Regions from separate parts of the Stenotrophomonas sp. FBCC-B152 genome, predicted to be linked through region 1. Evidence: predicted binding sites of a transcription regulator. Region 1 holds the regulator's gene; the other holds the start of a gene.

Evidence for each region. The regulator FliA, encoded in region 1, starts transcription of late flagellar genes. The targets are predictions, from matches to a motif close to TAAAGTTTNNCNNNCNNNGGCCGATAA.
Region 2: the regulator FliA is predicted to act here: its motif matches at 2,400-2,426, upstream of NMB40_RS15530 (methyl-accepting chemotaxis protein).

Annotation. Positions count from the first base shown of each region.
Region 1 is NZ_CP101442.1:1,498,115-1,501,709, forward strand. Features, by position in the region: gene NMB40_RS07160 (chemotaxis protein CheA) at 1-988, opposite strand, end outside; gene NMB40_RS07165 (protein phosphatase CheZ) at 993-1,607, opposite strand; gene cheY (chemotaxis response regulator CheY) at 1,607-1,999, opposite strand; gene NMB40_RS07175 (RNA polymerase sigma factor FliA) at 2,016-2,762, opposite strand; gene NMB40_RS07180 (MinD/ParA family ATP-binding protein) at 2,759-3,595, opposite strand, start outside.
Region 2 is NZ_CP101442.1:3,386,223-3,389,817, forward strand. Features, by position in the region: gene NMB40_RS15530 (methyl-accepting chemotaxis protein) at 1-2,278, opposite strand, end outside; gene NMB40_RS15535 (SulP family inorganic anion transporter) at 2,447-3,595, opposite strand, start outside.

The DNA.
Region 1 (3,595 bases):
TGCGGTCCAGTTCGGTTTCCGCGCCGATCAGTTCCAGCTCCACTTCCTTCTTCAGGTTGCGGGCCACGTCGCGGGCGACCTTGGGGAAGCGCGAGAACACCTTGCCGACCGGCTGCATGCGGGTGCGCATCACCGCCGACTGCAGGCGTGCGGTGGCGATGTCCAGGGTGGACACGGCGCGGTCCAGTTCTTCGTCGTGCAGGCGCGCGCGCAGGGTCTTGAGCCGGTTGCGCGACAGCACCAGTTCGCCGATCAGGTTGACGATGGCATCCAGGCGCTTGGTATCCACGCGCACGGTGTGCTCGGCTTCGGCCACCGGCTTGTTGGCGGCCGGCTTGGCCGGTGCCGGAGCGGCGACCGGGCGCGGTGCGATGGCCGGGGCGGGTGCGGGGGCAGCCACTGGCTGCGCGCCGGGGGCGGCGCCGCCATGCAGCTGGTCGAGCAGCGCTTCGAATTCATCTTCGCCGATCAGGCCGTCGTCTTTCTTTTTCGTCACGGCGGTCGGTGCCGCGCCGCCGTGCAGCGTATCCAGCAGGGCCTCGAACTCATCGTCGGTGATCAGCTCGCCGCTGGAGGCGGCGGCCGCCGCGACCGGGGCCGGCGTGGCCGGTCCGTTGACGTCGAACTGCGCGATCAGCTCCGGCGGGGCATAGCCCGGCTCGGTGCCGGCGGCCACCGAATCGAGCATGGACTGCAGGTAATCCAGCGATTGCTGGCCGGCGTCGAAGTGGTGGGCCTGCAGCACGGCCTGGCCCGAACGGGCCATGCCCAGGGTTTCTTCGGCGGCGTGGCACAGCTCGACCATGGCCTGGATGCCCAGGAAGCCGGCACCGCCCTTGAGCGTGTGGAACCCGCGGAACACCGCGTTGAGCTGGTCGCTGTCCTGGGGCGACTGCTCCAGCGACACCAGCTGTTCGCCGAGGCGATCCAGGATCTCCTGGGCCTCGAGGATGAAGTCTGCAGCAATGTCGTCTGGAACAGCACTCATGGTTTCAAAGCCCCAAATCGGAAAGCAGGTCGTCGGCGTCCACCTGCGACACCTGATGGCGGTCCAGGCCGCTCACGGCCGGACCGGCCAGGCCGTTGTCGCGCTTGTGGGTGCTGTCGTCCGGCGGCGGCAGGCCGAGCGCGCCGAAGCCTTCGTGCACGCGGCGCACGATGCCCACCACGCGGCGGATGATCTGCCCGGTGAGATCCTGGTAGCTCTGGGTGAGCGCGATCTCGGTGAGGTTGTGGCGGATGCGGTCCAGCTGCTGGTCCTGGTCCGGGCTCAGCCCGTTGGCGCGCAGCTGCTCGGTGAGCGCGCGGCATTCCTCGGCCAGGTCCAGGGTGCGGTGGGTGGCCTGTTCGGTCATCGCCACCACGTGGTCCAGGCGCGCGCAGGCATCGTCCAGCTCGCCGGCTTCGCTGGGCAGGGTGGGCAGTTCGCCCAGCGCCTGGCCCAGCTCGCGGGCGAGCCGGTTCAGCCCGGCCATCATCGGCTGGGTGCGCAGCGCGGCCAGGGCGTCGATTTCCCGGCGCCAACCGGCTTCGTCACCGCTTTCCAGCGCGGCCAGGGCATCCTGCAGGCGCTGCACCAGCGCCGATTTGTCGCGAAGGGTTTCCATCAGGCGCTGGCCGCCAGGCGCTCGAAGATCTTGCCGAGCTTCTCTTCCAGGGTCGCAGCCGTGAACGGCTTGATGATGTAGCCGTTCACGCCGGACTGGGCGGCTTCGATGATCTGCTCACGCTTGGCTTCTGCGGTGACCATCAGCACAGGCAGGGTCTTGAGCTTGGCGTCGGCGCGGATCGCCTTGAGCAGGTCGATACCGGTCATGACCGGCATGTTCCAGTCGGTGACCACGAAATCGAACGGCTGGCTCTGCAGCAGGGCCAGCGCGGCATGCCCGTCCTCGGCTTCGGCCGTATTGGTGAAGCCCAGATCGCCCAGCAGGTTCTTGACGATACGACGCATGGTCGAGAAGTCGTCGACGATCAGGATACGCATGTTCTTGTTCAAAGCACTTTCCTCGGTATCAAGTGTTCTCGAGGCCGGCGTCGGCCGCCTCGAAGATCTTCAGTCGGCCACGCAGGCGCAGCACTGCCTGGCCATGGATCTGGCAGACGCGCGACTCGCTGACGCCGAGCACCGCGCCGATCTCTTTCAGGTTCAGTTCCTGCTCGTAGTACAGCGACAGCACCAGCTGTTCGCGTTCGGGCAGCAGGCCGATCGCATTGCCCAGTTCGCGGCCGAACTCACCGCGCTCCAGCACCTGCTGCGGGGTCGGGCCGCCCTGGGCGACGGTATCCAGCTCGCCCTGGTCTTCGATCCGCGATTCCAGGCTCAGCACCTGGCCACGCGCGGCGTCTTCCATCAGGCGCAGGTAATCGGGCAGCGGCATGTCCATCGCGGCGGCCACTTCGGTGGCGCTGGCGGCACGGCCGGTGCTCTGCTCCAGCCGGCGGATGGTAGAGGCGGCGTCACGGGCACGGCGGTGCACCGAACGCGGCACCCAGTCGCCCCGGCGGATCTCGTCGATCATCGAGCCGCGGATGCGGATCGAAGCATAGGTTTCGAACGAGGCGCCCTGGTCGGCGTCGTAGCTGCGCGAGGCCTCGATCAGGCCCATCATGCCGGCCTGGATCAGGTCGTCGACTTCAACGCTGGCCGGCAGGCGTGCGGCCAGGTGGTGGGCGATGCGCCGGACCAGGTCCGAGTGCTGGGCAATGCACTCGTTGGCTGCGGCGCGCTGCACCTCTTTGTATTGTGCGGCGCCTTTCATGCGGTCACCCCGCGTTGCTTGAGGATGCGTTCCAGGAAGAATTCAACGCCGCCGCGCGGCTCGGTCGGGGCCTGCCAGCGCGCGGTGCGGCGGGCGATCTCGGCGATCGCCTGCGCCGACGGGCTGGACGGGTAGGCCTTCACCACCGGCTGCTGGCGCTGCACCGACAGGCGCAGCCAGTCGTCCTGCGGCACGCAGCCCAGGTAGTTCAGCGAGACATCGGCCAGGAACTTGTCGCAGACCCGGCTCAGCTTTTCATACAGCACGCGGCCTTCGTTGGGGTCGCGCACCATGTTGGCCACCACCTGGATGCGGTCCACGCCACGTTCGCGCGAGAGCACCTTGATCAGGGCATAGGCGTCGGTGATCGAGGCCGGCTCGTCGCAGACCACCACCACGGTGTCCTGGGCGGCCTGGCAGAAGGTGAGCACGCCGTCGGTGATGCCGGCGGCGGTGTCGACCACCATGAAGTCCAGGTCGCGTTCCAGTTCGGAGAACACGTTGACCAGGCCCACGTGTTCGGCCGGCTGCAGTTCGGCCATGTGGCGGCGGCCGGACGCGGCCGGCACCACCAGCACGCCGCCGGGGCCTTCCAGGATCACTTCATCCAGCGTGCAGCGCCCGGCGACCAGGTCGGCCAGGGTCAGCTTGGGCTGCAGGCCCAGGATCACATCGATGTTGGCCAGGCCCAGGTCGGCATCCAGCAGCAGCGTGCGCTTGCCCATGTCGGCCAGCGCCACGGCCAGGTTGGCCGACACGTTGGTCTTGCCCACGCCGCCCTTGCCGCCGGTGACGGCGATGGTGCGGACCGGGCCCAGCGGCTGGCTGCGGGT
Region 2 (3,595 bases), 1.9 Mb from region 1:
CGCCGGTAACGATCTCTTCCATGGTGCGCCCGGCGGTCTGCACCAGCGCCGAGCCTTCGGCGACCTGCTCCACCGAATCGTCGATCAGCTGCTTGATCTCCTTGGCCGCACCCGCCGAGCGCTGCGCCAGCGCGCGTACTTCCGAAGCCACCACCGCAAAGCCGCGGCCCTGCTCACCGGCGCGTGCCGCTTCCACCGCGGCATTGAGCGCCAGGATGTTGGTCTGGAAGGCGATGCCATCGATGACCGAGATGATCTCGGCGATGCGCTTGGACGCGGCTTCGATCCCGGCCATGGTGGTCACCACCTGGCCCACCACCTGCCCGCCCTGTTCGGCCACGGTGGCAGCACCGGCCGCCAGCTGGTTGGCCTGCACGGCATGGTCGGCGTTCTGGCGCACGGTGGAGGTCAGTTCCTCCATCGAAGCGGCGGTTTCCTCCAGGCTCGCGGCCTGCTGTTCGGTACGGCGCGACAGATCGCTGTTGCCCGACGCGATTTCGCCCGCCGCCAGGTTGATGCTGTCGGTCGCCTGCTGGATACGCCCGACGATGTCGGTCAGCTGGGTCACGGTGGTATCGGCATCGTCGCGCATCTGCGCGAACACGCCATGGAACTGGCCATGCATGCGGGCGGTGAGGTCGCCGGCGGCGATCGCGCGCAGCAGCGCGGAGATCTGCTGCAGGTTGTCGTCGCTCACCTGCATCATGGTGTTGAGGTTTTCGACCATGGCGCGGAAGTCGTGGTCGAAGCGCACGCCGTCGCCGCGCTGGCTGAAATCGCCGCGCGCGGCGGCACCGGCCAGGTCACGGATCTGGGTATTGATCGCGCGCAGGTTGGCCTTGGTGGTGTCCATCGCATCGGTGAACACGGCCTGGTCACCGGGCAGGCGGTCCATGTCCTGCGACAGGTCGCCCACGGCATAGCGCTGCATCACGTCGACAAGGCGACGGGTGACGGCAATGTTCGCCCCTACCAGCTGGTTGGTGTCTTCCACCATGCGCCCGTACTCGCCCGGGAATGCCTGCGCATCCATCCGGTAGCCGAGTTCGCCTGCTTCATGGCGCTGCGCCATCTCGCCCTGCGCGGCCATCACCGCACGCAGCTGGCCGCGCATGCGCTGCATGGACTCCAGCAGGCGCCCCACTTCGTCGTCGCGCGGCGGCGGCAGCGGGGTGTCCAGGCGGCCTTCGGCCACGTCCGCTGACAACCGCACGGCATCAGCAAGCGGGCGGATCGCCTGGCGGCGCAGCAGCACGTACACACTGCCGCTGAGCACCAGCGCCGCGCCCAGGCCAACGCCGAGGATGATCCACAGCAGCGAGCGCGCCTGTTCGGTGATCAGCGCATACGGCACGATCACGCCCAGCGCGAACCGCTCTTCGCTGCCACCGATGCGCAGCGGCACATACGCCTTCACGTTGCCTGCCGCATCCGGGGTGAACGCCTCGAAACGCTGGTCACGAGCCACGGCTGCAAGGACCTGCGCAGTGACGGCATCGTCGCGGCGCTGGCCGATCTGCTTGGCATCCTGCGCGGCCAGCACGATGCCGCCGGGCGAAATCAGTTCGACGTGGCCCTGCTCCATCGGGCGCAACGCCGCCAGACGCTCCTGCAGTGCAGCCAGGCCGACGTCCACGGTCACCGCGCCCAGGAACTGGCCGTTGTCGAGCACCGGGGTCGACAGCGTGGTCATCAGCACCTGCTTGCCGCCGATCTCATAACGGTACGGCTCGCTCACGGCCTGCCGCTTGAGCTCACGCGGGCGCAGGTACCAGTCGCCATCGCCGGGGACGTCATAGCCCTTGAGTACGTCCTGCACCGGCGCGCCGTCCTGCCAGGCCCAATAGCTCATGAAGCGACCGGTGGCGTCGTGGGCCTCGGCATCGACGAAGTCGGCGTCCCTGCCATCGAAGGCCTGCGGTTCCCACAGCGTGCCCATGCCCACCCATTCCGGGTGCGACTGCAGCTGCTGCTGCAGCACCTGTGCGGCGGTCGCGCGTGACAGGCCGCTGGCGCGGTGCTGCACCACCAGGCTGTCGGCCAGTGCCTGGCTGGTGGAAAACGCGGCCGCCAGGTCGGCACCGACCCGGCGCGATTCGGCCTCGGCCTGGCTTTCCATGGTCCGCCGCGAGGATTCGAGCAGCGCCTGGCTGGCTTCGCGGTAACTGAGGGCGGCGGTCACCCCGAAGCAGAGCATGGCAATCAGCGCGGTACCCAGCATCAGCCGGTTGGCGATGCTGCCGGGGCGCTTGGAAGCGGACGAGCGGGACGTGGACATGGGGGTGTTCCAGGCAGGAGTACAGAACAGCGCGCGCCCGTGGGCACCGCTACTACGTCACGCAGTCCATTGCGGCCCGTCCTGCACGGTGCAACGCACATGCAGGTCGGGTCATACGCTGGTAACGGCCCTGTGCTGGAGATGTTGAGCGCTGAATCCTGACCGGGTTCAGTGAGGCGGACGGCCACCCAGCCGCTCAACCAACGTCTGGCTGGCGGTGTTGAGTCCGATCACCTCGACCTGCGCCCCATGCCCGCGCAGTTTGCGGGTGACCCTGTCCAGTGCGCCAACCGCACTCAGGTCCCAGAAGTGGGCCTGGCTGAGGTCGATCAGCACCCGCGCCGGCACCTGCTGGAAATCAAAGCTCTCGCCGAACTGCCCCGCCGAAGCGAAGAACACCTGCCCGGTGGCCGTGTAGGTGCGCACCCCGTTGGCATCGGTGTGGTCGGTGACGACCAGCAGCCGACCCACCTTGCGTGCGAAGAACAGCGCCGACAGCAGCACCCCGGTCAGAACGCCCTTGGCCAGGTCGTGGGTAGCCACGGTCACCACCACGGTGGCCACCATCACCACCGAGGAGCTCATGGGGTGCACGCGGAACTCGGCAAAGGAACGCCAGTGGAAGGTCCCGATGCTGACCATGATCATCACCGCCACCAACGCGGCCATGGGGATCTGCCGCACCCACTCGTGCCCGTACACCACCAGCAGCAACAGCAGCACGCCTGCCACCAGGCAGGACAACCGGCCACGTCCGCCGGAAGACACATTGATGACCGACTGCCCGATCATCGCGCAGCCGCCCATGCCGCCGAACAGGCCGGCGGTGATGTTGGCCAGGCCCTGGCCGGCGCATTCGCGGTTGCGCTGGCTCGGGGTGTCGGTCATGTCCTCGACGATCTGCGCGGTCATCATCGACTCCAGCAGGCCCACCACCGCGAGGGTTGCCGAGACCGGCAGCAGCAGCGCCAGCGTGTCCCACGTCATCGGCACATCCGGGAACAGGAACGTGGGCAGGCTGTCGGGCAGTGCGCCCATGTCGCCCACGGTACGCACCTCCCAGTGCAGCCCGATCGACAGCGCGGTCAGCACCACGATGGCCACCAGCGGTGACGGCACCGCACGGGTCAACCGCGGCAACAGGTAGATGATGGCCAGCCCCGCCGCACACACCGCCCACACCTGCCACGAGCGCCCGATCAACTCGGGCATCTGCGCCAGGAAAATGAGGATGGCCAGTGCGTTGACGAAGCCGGTGATCACCGAACGCGACACGAACCGCATCAGCGCGCCCAGCTTCAGTGCGCCGGCGATGAT